DNA from 2 places in the Oceanobacillus sp. HCA-5259 genome. Region 1 is predicted to be linked to the other one. Evidence: a T-box and tRNA genes for the amino acid it is inferred to sense, from the RefSeq annotation. Region 1 holds a T-box; the other holds one or more tRNA genes.
What was found. A T-box is a leader RNA that pairs with one kind of tRNA and senses whether it is charged. The one in region 1 lies ahead of glyQ (glycine--tRNA ligase subunit alpha), so its partner is inferred to be a tRNA-Gly.
Positions count from the first base shown of each region.

Region 2: it encodes a tRNA-Gly, which carries the amino acid that the T-box ahead of glyQ (glycine--tRNA ligase subunit alpha) is inferred to sense. The anticodon was not compared.

Region 1 covers NZ_JBBKBV010000016.1:9,695-14,126, reverse strand. The annotation lists gene glyS (glycine--tRNA ligase subunit beta) at 1-827, opposite strand, end outside; gene glyQ (glycine--tRNA ligase subunit alpha) at 820-1,707, opposite strand; T-box leader at 1,777-1,949, opposite strand; gene recO (DNA repair protein RecO) at 2,006-2,752, opposite strand; gene WKU33_RS10430 (YqzL family protein) at 2,787-2,930, opposite strand; gene era (GTPase Era) at 3,027-3,929, opposite strand.
Region 2 covers NZ_JBBKBV010000004.1:125,887-130,318, forward strand. The annotation lists gene rph (ribonuclease PH) at 1-294, shown strand, start outside; gene WKU33_RS04080 (XTP/dITP diphosphatase) at 295-888, shown strand; gene WKU33_RS04085 (metallophosphoesterase) at 941-1,453, shown strand; tRNA gene WKU33_RS04090 (tRNA-Gly) at 2,337-2,410, shown strand; tRNA gene WKU33_RS04095 (tRNA-Arg) at 2,412-2,485, shown strand; gene WKU33_RS04100 (tetratricopeptide repeat protein) at 2,898-3,866, shown strand; gene tig (trigger factor) at 3,983-4,432, shown strand, end outside.

The sequences.
Region 1 (4,432 bases):
ATCGAGATAATTAGAACTTCACTCGGGAGACCAAGAAACATTTCCTCGAATTCCCCTTTAAAGACTGTTGGGTATTCGACTAGGTTAGTCACTTCGGCTAACAAGTCTTGATCAACACTCACTTGAAATTGATCATTTTGCAGTTCATCGATTCCTTCCAAGATACGTGCTTTCCGTTCCTTGGCATCAGCTATAACAAAGTTTTCTTTTAATTTCTTCTCATAATCCATCGCATCACCTAAAGTCACTGACTCCCCAAGGAAACGATGCCCGTAAGTGACATTGCTCGTTTCAACTTTAGTAATTTCAAATGGCACAATTTCGTTTCCATACAACGCAACAAGCCAGCGAATCGGTCTGGCAAAACGCAAGGTATTCGTTCCCCACCGCATATTATTACTGAACGAGATGGATGTGATAACATCTTTAAACCCTGGTAACAGTTCGTTGGTCGCTTTTCCTTCAATCCTTTTTGTAACAAACACATATGCTTTACCGTTTATTTCTTTTTCCACAAGGTCTTCCACCGTTTTTCCCTGCCCTTTGGCAAAGCCTATTGCCGCCTTTGTCCATTCTCCATTCTCGTCTTTAGCAATGGTTAGGGCTGGCCCTTTTGCCTCTTCTTCAATCGTCGTTTGCATGTCAGCAATATTTTCAATTCGTACTGCTAAACGACGCGGAGTGGAAAAAGAAGTAATCGAGTCATACGCAATCCTTAAATCCTCTAGCCATTTGGCTGTTTTTTCTCTTAATTGCAGCTCCGCGTCATCTATAAAACGAGCTGGTAATTCTTCCATTCCTATCTCGAATAAAACATGTTTAGCCATTTACTTCTTCCCCTTTCCGAAGCATTGGAAAGCCTAATCTTTCCCGTTCTTGTACATATGTTTTCGCAATACCTCTCGCAAGATTCCTTACCCTTGTAATGTAGCCTGTTCTTTCTGTTACAGAGATAACACCTCGCGCATCAAGTAAGTTGAAGGTGTGCGAACATTTCAAGACATAATCATACGCCGGAAACACAAGCCCTTTTTCCATAATCCGCTTTGCTTCGTTCTCGTACATGGAAAATAATTCAAACAGCATTGCTGTATCCGATTCTTCAAAAGTATATGTCGAATGTTCGAACTCTGGTTGATAAAAAATATCTCTTACAGTGACACCATCCGTCCACTCCAAATCAAAGACATTTTCTTTATCCTGGATGTATGAAGCTAACCGTTCTATTCCATATGTCAGTTCGACTGAAACCGGATTTGCTTCAAGTCCACCAATTTGCTGAAAATAGGTAAATTGGGTAATTTCCATTCCATCCAGCCATACTTCCCAACCTAAACCAGCAGCACCGAGCGTAGGATTTTCCCAGTTGTCTTCTACAAAACGAATATCATGCTGCAGTGGGTCTATCCCAATCTTTTTTAATGACTCCAAATATAGTTCCTGAATATTATCAGGTGATGGTTTCATAATGACTTGGAACTGATGATGCTGATACAGCCTGTTAGGGTTATCCCCATATCTGCCATCATCCGGTCTTCGCGATGGTTCCACATAAGCAACATTCCACGGTTCCGGTCCGAGACTCCGAAGTAGCGTCATCGGTGACATCGTCCCTGCCCCTTTCTCCGTATCATAAGCTTGGACGAGAATACAATTTTGCTCGGACCAATGCTTTTGCAATTCTAGAATCATTTGTTGAATATTCATTATCAGTACCTCCATTTACTCCTTTTAATCATAAGAAAAGCCGTCCCTATGCTTGTAGTCTATTACAAGCATAGGGACGGCTTTTATACCGCGGTTCCACCCTATTTACCCAAGTTTCTTGAGTCACTTTATTATCATGCTCTGGAGTGCCTCTTCCTTATTCAATCTTCATCCAGCTTACACCATCCTGGACTCGCTTGAGAAGAATTATTGATAAGTACTTTCTCCTTCAACACATGTGAAATATTATTTTGTAAATATGTAACATCATAATCCAAAAAACGGATAATGTCAATGTTCATCCTTTAAACTGATCTAATTGATTCAAAAATCTCCTTGATTTCAAGAAATATCCACCAAATCGGTCATAATAGGCATCAAGAAGCCGCCTAAATAACTGACGGTTTTCTAATTTCACCGATATTTCACCGACTTGCTCGATCCCAACTGCTTGAAACATCTGCAATAATTTTACCTGTATTTCTGTTAATTGGACAGCTTGGTCATCAAGCGACAAACATCTTCTGCATAATAAGCCGCCTTCTCCTATTGAAAATGCATAAGGTCCTTCTTTATTTCCACAATTACTACAGTGGGAAAGCGTTGGCGCAAAGCCACCTTTTTGAAATATTTTTAATTCATACATCAAAATAGGGATACCATATTCATCGTGTTCCGCAATCCATTCCATCGTACGGTAGAGCTGATCGTATAAATAAGGCTCTGGTGTTTTATCATCAAGAAGTTTCTCCGACAGTTCAATCAGATAAGCAGTATAAGCTGTTTTTTCAATATCTTCCCGCAGTGGCCGAAAAGATTCTAAGATTTCCCCCTGTCGAATTGTACTTAAACCGGGATTGATATATACAAAAAATTGACCAGCAATGAATGGCTGCGTCACAGCAGCCATTCTGCTTCTAGGCTTCTTCGCCCCTCTTGCCATTGCGGTGAACTTCCCGATATTCTTACTAAATATCGTTATAATTTTATTCGTTTCGCCATAATCAATCGTCTTTAAAATAATCCCTTCAATTTTTTCAAGCAAAGCTGTTCAGCTCTTTTCCTTTCATAATCCCAGGTTACATTTTGGTTGTCTCAATCTCATTTGATTCATCTTCATCTGCATCATTCTCTTCATTATCTACATTTTCCAGTTCTTTGTATAATAAATAGGTTTCAATGTTTCCTGTCTGACTAAATACTTTCCACGTAATATCAAGCACAAGAAACCCCGCCTTTCTATTTTTTCTTTTGAAAATGCTTCTATTTCTAGATTGACCATGAAGCTGAAAATAATAAGTATTAAATTTTACCATGGTTTAATATTCATCTTGTCTAAATCCTAATTCGTGCAGTTGGCTCTGCTTATTCCGCCAGTCTTTTTTAACTTTTACCCAAAGTTCTAAATATACTTTCGAACCGAGAAGACGCTCAATATCTTTCCTGGCTTCTTGACCGATTTTCTTTAGCATACTACCTTGCTTACCGATAATAATACCTTTTTGGCTACTTCTTTCTGTTACGATTGTCGCTTGAATAAAGACGGTTTCATCCTTTCGTCTTTCCATGTTTTCAAGTGCGACAGCGATGGAGTGCGGCACTTCTTCCCTCGTAAGATGCAGTGCTTTTTCCCGAATGAATTCTGTAATAATAAAGCGTTCTGGATGATCCGTGATTTGATCTTGCGGATAATAAAGTGGTCCTTCCGGCAAATAATTCTGTAATTCGGTTAATAAGCGATTGACATTATTCCCTTGAAGTGCAGAAATTGGAATAATTTCCTGGAAATCACCTTTTTGCCTATATTCATCAATAATACCCAGTAAAGATTCTGGTGAAACTAAATCAATTTTATTAATAATTAAAAAGACAGGGCTTTTAACGTTTTCCAAACGATCGATGATAAATTGATCCCCTCGTCCATAACCCTCGTCTGCGTTAATCATAAATAATACTGCATCGACTTCATTTAATGTATTGTCGGCAATTTTCATCATGAAATCTCCGAGGCGGTGTTTCGGTTTATGGATACCTGGTGTATCGATAAACACCATTTGATAATCATCGGTTGTAAGTACACCCTGTATTTTATTTCTTGTTGTTTGTGGCTTATCACTCATAATGGCAATTTTTTGTCCGATTACGTGATTAAGGAATGTAGACTTTCCCACATTCGGTCTGCCAATAATCGCGATAAAGCCCGATTTATAATTGGATTTCATGTAATTTTTCCTCCAAGATGTCTTGTTTTTTATTATCATACTATAAAACGAATCGCTTTTTCTACTTTCGACAAAGGTTCTGAAAACTTCCGAAGAATTGACAGGGGATAAATCACTTTCATTCAGCGTAAGTGCAACCTTCTCCTGGAGGTCCGCAGTCCAGACACCTCTCGCTTTCCGCAGGCGGCTGGTGAGCCTCGACGCATAGGATGTGCTAATGCAGACGTTGCCACAGGACGTGGCGTTCTTAGTCTGCCTCGGGCTGTCGCCCTGCGGGGTCTCACCTATGCCTATCCTCCTGCTGGAGTCTCGAGGTGTCTGGACTGCTCCTAGGAAAAGTCCAATTTGGAGCACTATTTTTCATTTAAGGAATTAGAACTCTCACCATAGTTGGGATAGTTTCCGTTAATAATAACGCTCTCTACCAGTTCAGTTGCCCGGCGGACGGTGACTCCTACGGGAAAAGCACGAGTCCGAAGACCCCGCAGGAAGCGAACTTCTTC
Region 2 (4,432 bases), on a different contig from region 1:
TTAGCAGCGGCGTCAGTCGGAATACTATCATCAGGAGAAGCAGTTCTTGATTTAAATTATGAGGAAGATGCCGATGCAAATGTAGATATGAATATTGTAATGACTGGTGCAGGTGAATTTGTGGAAATCCAAGGTACAGGAGAAGAGGCCACATTCTCGAAAAACGAGCTCTTTACCATGCTGAATTTGGCCGATGAAGGTTTACAACAGTTATTTGAGTTACAGAAAGAAATACTGGGGGAGCTTGGAGAATCCATTGGAAGCGAGCAAGTGGCGCAAGGTGAGGAGATTTAAATGAAAGAAATCATTATCGCAACTCGGAATAAGGGTAAAGTCAATGAATTTATCGATTTTTTTAAACCCTACGGTATAAAGGTGCAATCCTTGCTGGACATTGCTGAACAACTCCCTGATATTGAAGAGACTGGAGATAGTTTTGCAGAGAATGCGACACTTAAAGCGGAGCAAATTGCAGAGTTGTTGAATCGTCCAGTTCTAGCAGACGACTCCGGTCTCGTCGTTGATGCGCTCCACGGTGCTCCGGGAATTTATTCCGCCCGTTATGCCGGAGAAGAGAAGAGTGATGAAGCAAATAATCAAAAGCTACTTAAGAATTTGCAGGAAGTTCCGCAAGATAAGCGAACAGCAAGATTTGTTTGTGTACTTGCAATCGCCGTTCCTGGTGAAGAAACAACGCTTTACAGGGGTGTCTGTGAAGGGAAGATAGCGCTTAATCCCAAAGGGACGAACGGTTTCGGCTATGATCCACTGTTTATCCCTAATGGATATCAACAAACGATGGCAGAATTAAGCGCTGCAGAAAAAAATCAGATAAGCCACCGAAGTAACGCAATAAAACAATTGGAAAACTGGGAAAAGCTAACTTGAGGTTAAACATCCTCTTTACATGAAAAAGGACGAATAGAGAGGGAGATGCAGCATGACGAAAGTTTTGATTGTCAGTGATAGTCACGGACTAGCAGAGGAACTATCGGAAATCAAAGAAAGGCATGAGGTTGATTATCTCATCCATTGCGGAGATTCTGAGCTCGATATCGACTCCGGTCCAATGGAAGGTTTTTATAAAGTAGCAGGAAACTGTGACTTTGACAACCGTTATCCGATAGAGCAGACGATGGAGATTGATGGCTTGAACTTCCTCGTTGTTCACGGGCATCTGCATAAAGTGAATTATGGTCTAACCGCACTTTCATTACGTGCGCGGGAAACGAATGCGGATGTAGTTTGTTTCGGCCATACACATGTCGCTGGTGTTGTTCAGGAAGGGGAACAGCTATTTATTAATCCAGGTAGTATCTATCAGCCAAGGGGTGGAATGCAAGAGAAAACCTATGCTATTTTAGAATGGGATACAGATCGGGATATAGCCGTGAAGTTTTATACCCTCACTGGCGAACATTATGGAGCGTTGGATTATCCGAAGAATACTTGATGTTTCAAGTAGCTTGCTAAGGAATTTAGTTTTCTTGGCGAGCTTTTTTAAATTTGATAAGATGTTTCAAGGGTAGTTGTCCGGCTTCGGTGTATCCTTTCGACTTAACCATTTCTTTCATCTCCCGGCTACGTACTTCCTTCCGCTTGCTTTTCCACTTGCAGTCTCTCCGTCCAGTAAATTTAGGTTCGATGGAAGCTTCGCCTTGGCCTTCACCTTGACCCTTGGATTACTATTACTGCTCTCACGTCCCACAGCCCCTCCCGAAAATTGAAGGAATCTGTAAGAAACGAAAAAGTCCCGTTAGCTTTCCGAAAGGTTTATCGAGTGCCGTAACGGTTGAGCTAACGGGACTTCAGCGGACATTTAGTGCCGAAGCGTCCCAAGTAGGATTCGAACCTACGACTTACAGCTTAGAAGGCTTTCGGAAGGACGACGACTATATTCCGCTTATATTTCGTAAAATTCACTCTTTCCGTTCCGCCCCATAGAACCTTCGTAACGACGTTTTTTCAATCAAATCGGTTAATTTTACGATAGGATAGCCACGTACCTGCGTCATGTAATCCGCTAGATATTGCGTATGCCGAATATACTCCCGGATTGTACTATCGTGAGGATTCCGCGCTTTCTTCGCTTAAACCTTGCTCTAACGTGTAGCCCTTCGCCAGTACTGTCGGCTACTACCGATCCCCGTGATGAAAGTTGCACTCACACTGAATGAAAGTAATCAGCGGTACAATGGAAAAGAGAAATAGTACGTTACAAAAATCTTTCAAAATAGATGTTGACATTTTATGTGAAACTGCTATAATAAATCTTGTTCGCTTCTAAAACATATATTTACATAATGAATTTTTAAAACTAAATAAAAAAGCATCCTGCGGGTGTAGTTTAGTGGTAAAACCTCAGCCTTCCAAGCTGATGATGAGGGTTCGATTCCCTTCACCCGCTCCATGTCCCAATAGCTCAGCTGGATAGAGCAACAGCCTTCTAAGCTGTAGGTCGTAGGTTCGAATCCTACTTGGGACGCTTTTCAAACAGCAAAAGAGAAACCTAACTTGTTTTAGGTTTCTCTTTTGTATTATGATAAGATATATATACTTTTATCTACTTGCTTGCGCTTTCGAACCAGATGAAACAACTCCTCGATTGGATGAACGGAATTAAACCGTAGCAGAGAATGCAAAAAGCTGCTTTTTTCTTTCTCTTCATCACGGTGTCATCATCCATAAGACTTCCGCCTTTAAGTAGGGGAATTGTGTAGGTGGGAGATAATGGATGTTAGCACCCTGATCATTCAACTAACATTCCGCCGGAGTAGAATAAACTTCCCGCCGAATGAAGTTTCATTTTATGTTTCATATTCAATAGGAAAGGTAAAACTATTTATTAAGTCATTCTCATATAAAATGAAACAAAAGGAGGAGGTGACCTGAGAAAAATGAAACCTGGAAATATCATTTTGTTTCCAAAATGGCAAAAAGTGTTAGAAGAAGAAAGTGTTGCAGCAATTAAAGAAAAGAAATTCGAGGATGCATTAGAAAAATTAGATAACCTGTTAAGCTATGACGTGAAAAATCATGATATTTATACCGGTAAATTAATCTGCTTAATGGAACTGGAACGTTATAAGGAAGCGCAAGAACTCTGTGAATCTTTAATAGAAGAAAAAGATTCCCACTACTATCAATACATACATATTTATTTAACATTATTATTCCAAACAGATCAGTATGATACATTAATTGATGTAGTATCTGTGGAATTAGAAAGCGGAAACGTACCAAATCATTTGCAAGAACCATTTAAACAGCTCTACACGATGAGTGAAAAAATGCGGCTGAATGTGGAGCTGGAGCGTTCGAATGTTTTTCTGAATGCACTCTATGATGCCGTTCACCAAGATAATCATATCGAACAATGGAGACTTATTGACAAACTCAGTAAAACGACAATCCAACCAAATGAGAAAGTGATCTCGTTGCTTGCAAATGAACATATCCATCCGCTTGTCAAAACAGCCATCTATTTATGGTTGAAGAATCTAGGAGTAGCAAAACCAGTAGAAGTACATAAGTTTGGTATTCAAATGAAGGTGATACCGAGTGAGACGCCGGAAGTTAATGAAAGTGCAATCGCAAAAGAAATTGCTACTGAGATTAAGAAAATAGAACAAAGCAATCCATCGCTATATGAGGTGATGAATACGCTTTTAGAACACTATCTCTATGCGCTCTATCCGATTACACCATCAATTGATGAATCATTTTATATCGCGGAAGCATTATTACAGATTGGGAATGACTATTTAAACATAGCCGTGTCCACACCAGAACAGGCAGAGGTAGATAAGTATATCCAAGAAATTAAAACAACCGATCTATTATATGCAAGTATTATTGATGATTAGGAACAAAGGCTTGAAAGACCTCTCAATTATGGTATAATGATTAAGTTGTAAAAATTGAAAACGAACCCTAAAAAAATGTTATTAAGTTAAACAATAGATGTTGGAGGTAATTAATAATGACAGCGAAATGGGAAAAACAAGAAGGAAATAAAGGGATTTTAACATTTGAAGTTCCTGCTGAAGAATTTGATCAAGCATTAGATCAAGCATTTAAAAAGGTAGTAAAAGATGTACAGCTTCCAGGTTTCCGTAAAGGAAGAGTTCCGCGTGGATTATTTGAAAAGCGTTTCGGAGTAGAATCCCTTTATCAGGATGCAGTAGATATCGTATTACCAGAAGCTTACTCAAAAGCAGTTGACGAGGCGGATATTTTCCCAATCGAACAGCCGAGTGTAGATATCGAACAAATCGAAAAAGGGAAAGAATTGATCTTCACTGCAGAGGTTGAAGTGAAGCCTGAAGTTACTTTAGGTGAATATAAAGGACTAGAAGTGGAAGAAGAATCAGTTGAAGTGACAGATGAAGACATCGAGCAAGAATTAAAAAATCTTCAGGAGCAACATGCG